DNA from 2 places in the Paenibacillus larvae subsp. larvae genome. Region 1 is predicted to be linked to the other one. Evidence: riboswitches for the same ligand, from Rfam matches in the RefSeq annotation. Region 1 holds a riboswitch; the other holds the start of a gene.
The links. Region 1 has a riboswitch for magnesium ahead of mgtA (magnesium-translocating P-type ATPase). Riboswitches for the same ligand answer to the same signal wherever they lie in the genome.
Positions count from the first base shown of each region.

Region 2: it holds a riboswitch for magnesium, as region 1 does, so the genes downstream of both, rodA (rod shape-determining protein RodA) here and mgtA (magnesium-translocating P-type ATPase) in region 1, are expected to answer to the same signal.

Region 1 covers NZ_CP019687.1:862,078-865,155, forward strand. Annotated here, with positions in the region: partial or broken gene BXP28_RS04585 (esterase/lipase family protein) at 1-21, shown strand, start outside; gene BXP28_RS04590 (MFS transporter) at 274-849, opposite strand; M-box (ykoK) riboswitch at 1,244-1,419, shown strand; gene mgtA (magnesium-translocating P-type ATPase) at 1,792-3,078, shown strand, end outside.
Region 2 covers NZ_CP019687.1:1,142,487-1,145,564, reverse strand. Annotated here, with positions in the region: gene BXP28_RS05740 (response regulator transcription factor) at 1-883, shown strand, start outside; M-box (ykoK) riboswitch at 1,186-1,358, shown strand; gene rodA (rod shape-determining protein RodA) at 1,666-2,823, shown strand; gene BXP28_RS05730 (DUF1232 domain-containing protein) at 2,803-3,078, opposite strand, start outside.

The DNA.
Region 1 (3,078 bases):
TTGGCCAATTTGCCGCAATAATTAGTCCGTCATGAAGTGTTTACTGAGCCATATTCAAATCCGCTTCGTTGAGGCGGGAATATGGCTCTACATTTTTCAATAGAAACGATTGATTTTATTTATGATTATCGCGATAGAACAGGATGAATAAGATGCTTCCGGAAACTATAAGTACAATAAAAATGAGCATCATATTACTAAAAAGGTTAGCAGCCTGGACGGTTACAGAAGGAATCAGCGGAAAGTTCAACCATGATTTTGCCAGCAAACCCCCTACCCCGGCAATGCCGATACCTTCGGACAGGAAGCAGATAAAATTAAGCATGCCATACCGGAACCTGCTTCATCGGGTTTCAGCGCCTTCGCAGCACTTGCGGAAATAACGGTTTTGACAAATGAAAGACCGCCAAACGTAAGAATCATGGTTCCCGCGATATGCCAAGGTGTCCGGTCTGTATAGAAAAATACGACCAGAAAGCCGGCGATAATATGTCCCCGGCGGTCAGCCAGCATCCCCCGAGCATTCCGAATAAGATTACACTTAATGTACCCGGAAATAGAATACTGCTTCCGATGAGGCCGGTCGGCATATTGATAGACCTCCCTCATTAAATAAGGCACCATGGAAATAAAACCGGCAACTGTGCCGAGCAGTAGGGCACCAATGAGAACACCCGAGATATACCTTTTGTTCCGGAACAGGAACGGTTCAAGAAAAGGTTCACGCTGCCTGCGGGTATGACAGGCGAGGAGAACGAACCAAACTATACTTGAAGCCAGATATACCCAATGGTACATTGTCGTGAATAACGCAAATGAAAGAATGCCGACGGATACCAGGCGTGACATAACAGGCCGATGACCGAACCAAAACCGTAGGTCAACATACCGAATTGCAGCATTTTTTTGATACCGGAACGAATCCGGGAATACGTATTTTATTTTGTTGTTGCACTTTCATTTAACCCCTTTAAAATGCGGGGAAAGTGCAGTTTACAGGGTCAATTATGTGTGTTCCCCTATAGATTGTACCCTTTCAGGTTTGTTTTGCCGCATGTTTACACGCCTCCATAGATCAAGTTGCTTTTAGTTTAACACAGCGGGGCCATTTACTGTAAACCCCTTTGTTTTCATTCGAACAGACTCTTTAATATTTTTCCTGATGATTATCCGGAAGACAAAAAATAAAGAAAAAAACCATTGACAATTATACAGGTCTCTATTACAATGCAGAAAGAACTTCATAAGACCTCGTTAGGTGAGGCTCCTATGCAAATACAGGCCACTGCCCAGAAATATCGAAAGATGCCCATGGGTAGAACAGGGATTGCCGGATTAAGGCTTTTCATAATGTGGCTAAGGGAAGGATACCTTCTCTTTACGTTGCATAGTGCCAAAACTCAACCAGGGGGAACGGCAGCTATTTTTGCGTGCGAATTCTATACCCCTGGTCTGAACCAGGGGTTTTCTGGTTGTTCAGATTTTCAGAGCCGTTTTGTTTAAGTGATTAATCATGAGACTTATGACTTGAATTTAAAGGGGGGAGAAACCATGGACGGGAGTCCAAGCAGGCAAACGATAATGATAGACAGATACAGGTCCTGGTCAAAGAGAGCGGATCGGTTCTTTTTATTGCAGATGGAATACCCGTTGACACGGATGACTCCTTCCTTATGGCAAGGGTTATTTGAGTATGCACTTCTGAGTAAAGAGAAACCATAAAGATCCGGCAGCTCCTCCTGATACAGGGGGATTTTTTTTGTGGTTTTTTTTGAAAGGAGAGAGAACAACATGACCTTTTTCGGTAACAAACAATGCCAAACGGATTTGAACAACAAAAAAATCAGCGATCATCTGATAGAAATGTTTATTTGCCACGAGGAAGATTTGCTGGAACAGTACAGGACCAGCAGAATAAGCGGATTAACGGAGAAGGAAGCGGTAAAACGTCTTAAAGAATACGGCCCCAATCATATCACCCATGAAAAGTTGCCGGCCTGGTACATTCAACTACTGTCCTGCTTTAAGAATCCGTTTATACTCATTCTTCTCGGATTGGCTTTGTTTTCTTATCTGACAGATGACATTGAAGCCGTGCTGATTATAAGTACGATGGTCACCATTAGCGTTCTCATTACGTTTACCCAGGAATTCCGCTCGATGCGGATGGCAGAGAAACTGAAAGAAATGGTGAAAACGACAGTAACCGTCATGCGAAACGGAGAATACCGGGAAATAAATATGGAAGAACTTGTTCCCGGCGACAGGATTCGTTTATCTGCCGGGGATTTGGTTCCGGCTGATGTCCGGCTGCTGGCAGCCAAAGATCTATCTGTAGGAGAATCAGTTCTTACAGGAGAATCAATGCCTGTGGAAAAACGGGATATTCCTAATGGCGGATTAATCAAAGCAAAGCGAAAACTGCTGGAAAAAGCAAACGCACTAGAACTTGATAACATGTGTTACATGGGAACGAATGTGAACAGCGGCACAGCTGAGGCTTTGGTCGTAGCAACGGGAAGTTCCACTTATTTCGGTTCCATGGCAGGGACATTGACTGCAAAAAGACCTCTTACCAGCTTTGACCGGGGTGTTACCAGCATTACGTATATTTTGATTCGTTTTATGCTTATTATGGTTCCGATTATCTTTTTCATCAATGGTTTTACCAAGGGTGACTGGTGGGAAGCCATGTTTTTCGGTTTGTCTGTGGCGGTTGGATTGACGCCGGAAATGCTGCCGGTAATTGTTACCGCCAACCTGGCTAAAGGCGCTAATACGATGTCCAAACATAAAGTGGTAGTCAAGAAGCTGAATGCCATTCAAAATTTAGGGGCCATGGATATCCTCTGTACGGATAAGACCGGTACCCTCACTAGAGACAAAATCATTTTAGAGACTTATCAGGATATAAACGGGAACGAAAATAAAGAGGTACTGACCTACGCTTATCTCAATAGTTTCCATCAAACCGGATTAAAAAATCTGCTCGATGTTGCTGTGCTGGAGCATGCAGAGTTAACAGAAGTTTTGGGATCTGAAAAATACTATACCAAAGTGGACGAAATTCCTTTTGAT
Region 2 (3,078 bases), 280 kb from region 1:
GAAAAATGAAGGGAGTGGGGACTTTATCCTAGGTGTACATTCCACTACTTCAAAGCTATTGTCAATTATTCAGCAAAGCCTGAAGGTGACGGCTAGTGCGGGAATCAGCAGTAAAGCAGGTGAATTGGACAGCTTGCATGAATTATATAAGGAAGCTTGCAGGGCACTCCAGAGCCGGAAGATTTATGGGGGTGGTATTGCCTTTCCGTACCAGGGTGTCCGAAGCTCGCCCGCCGATAATCCTGCTATTTCATTTCCCTATGAAAAAGAACTGGAAATAGCTCTTTATACTATGGATAAAAGCCGTGCTCTTCAAGTTCTGGAATCTGTATGGAGAGATAGTCAGAGCATGCTGAACGGATTGGAAGCTGTCCATGAGCAGGTGATGTATTTCTCCAGTTTCTTAATCCGGTTCATTCATAAGCAAGGATGGCGGATTCAAGAAGTAGTAGGGAAACATGCGGTCTTTTTTCAAAATATTCATCTTCTGAAAACACCCGATCATATTTATAATTGGCTTGAGGACTCCATTCGCAGCATTGTGGCCTACGGACATAGTCAAGGGAAAACCGTACGTCACCAGACGGTAAAAACCATCCTTGAACTAGTAGAGAGGGAGATAGACCAGGATCTGACTTTGGATACGGTGGCGGACAGACTGTATGTGAATGCTTCTTATCTTAGCCGCCTGTTTAAGCAGGAAACGGGCAAAACCTTTACCCAGCATGTGCTGGGGAGAAAGATGGAGCAGGCAAGAATGTGTCTGATGGAAGGCTGCCAAGTTCAGGAAACGGCCTATCAGCTTGGTTATAAGGATGTGAGTTATTTTATCAAGGTATTCCGTAAGTATTGGGGGACGACACCCGGATGTATCAAGGCATAGCCTTGGAAGACAAAAGTCACAAAAAAAGTAATGAAACCCCTATCAGTTGTAATAGGCTGATCGAGAGGATTCTTCCTTAGTGAATTACATGTTGATAGACGGGAGCAGACGTTATTTATATGAGAAAAGCCCTGTTGGAGGAGCTTCTCGGCGATTTGGCGGATGCCGGACAAAAAGGGAACAGGGATTCAGGTTAACGGCAAGCAGGTCTCCGTTCTGGCGAACCCGAAGGGGAAGTGACTTGAAATAGGTATTTCGTTTCAGTAAAATAGTATCTAATGCATGATAGTATAAAAAACAAAAGATATCCTCGTTAGGTGAGGCTCCTATACAAACAAAAGCCACTGCCCGGAAATATCGAGAGATACCTACGGGTAGAACAGAAATTGTCGGATTAAGGCTTTTTCTAAGGTGGCTAAGAGATGCTTCTACTCTTTACGTTGTATAGTGCTAAAACCAGACCAGGGGGAACGGACAGGCTTTTTTGTGTACCTCTGGAGTTTTTCCGGGGGTTTTTTGATGAAAAGAGGAGGAATAGCTATGAAAGGTCACTCGTGTAATAGCGCTAATCATATTCGGAAATCCGCCGGGAGGGAAAGTTTTGTTTGTCCCGATATTCTTCAAGCTCTAACCCATCATGCCCTTGTTTTAACAGGTAATGCGGAAAGTATGATTTGTTCTTAAATAACGGTGACAAGTCCGAATAAAGCAGGAAAACTCCGCCAAACGGATGGGAGTTTTTTGTTGCCTACAATCATTTGTACAGAGATGAGGGTTACACCATGATTCGCAAATTGAAAAAAATTGATCCTGTCATTATGTTCATTCTCGGTTGTTTTATTTTTTTTAGCACGCTTGTCATTTATAGTGCTGCTACCGGGGGCAATTTTGGTAATCTGCACATAAATAACATAATTTTATATGCTGCATCTTTTATTCCTTTTATTGTAGTTGCCTTTACAGATTACCGGATTATCATCCATTCTTTTTCTTATTTGTTTTATACTATCGGAATTGGACTTTTGCTTTTAGTTCAGGTAATGGGACAATCTATAAATGGTTCAAAACGGTGGATCGGAATCGGGAGTTTTCAGTTTCAGCCATCCGAACTTATGAAAATACTACTAATACTTGTGCTGGCTCATGTTTTGAGCAGGAGGGAAGGGCAGCCATTAAGGTTTATTAAGGATATTATCCCCCTAGGAGTCCTGGCTATTATCCCTTTTTACCAGATATTCAAGCAGCCCGATCTTGGAACGGCGTTAGTCCTGGTTTCTATTTGTTTAGGAATGATTTGGATAGGAAATTTAAAGGTGGCACACCTGGCTTTAGGGGCAGCTCTTTTAACCGTGATCATCAGCGGCATCATCCTTCTACATTCAAGCAACCCGGAATTGTTGTCCAAATTCGTAAAACCCCATCAAATGGATCGTATTCAAACCTTTTTAGATCCTTCCAGTAATCCAGATAAGAGCTGGCATGTTCGCAATTCTATCATAGCAATAGGAACAGGTGAACTGTATGGGAAAGGGTATCTACAGGGCAGCTACGTTCAGGGAGGATTCGTTCCCTATGATTATTCAGATTCTATTTTTGTAGTCATAGGAGAGGAGTTTGGATTTGTAGGTTCATCGATCCTTTTAATGCTTTACATGATTTTCATCTACAGGATGATCCAGATTGCCATACAATGTAAGGATCTCTCCGGTACTTACTTGATAGTAGGTATTATTTCCATGTTCACATTTCAAATATTTGAGAATATAGCAATGCACATTGGTATACTTCCATTAACGGGCATATCCCTTCCTTTCATTAGTTATGGTGGCAGTTCCCTGTTTACCAATATGATTGCAATGGGATTAGTAATGAGCGTAAGGATTCACCATGATCAGCCTCTATTATGGGAGGGTTTCCGTTTACGAAGACTCCTCGGATAATCGGTTGCGCACCATTTGGACGGCGATGGCATCATCCAGATAACCAATAGGGAAGACGTAATCGGGAATAATGTCAGCGGACAAAATAAAATAAAGCAGAGCACTGCCCGCAATTGCCCTTGTATCTTGCGAAACTTCCCGGGAACAAAATAATTCGTGCATCTGCCTTAATTCGTCTATGAACGGCCCCGAACCATTGACTTTCTCTACTTTTGAGGAGAATTCATTATGGATAACCCGCTGGCCTTCTTCCGT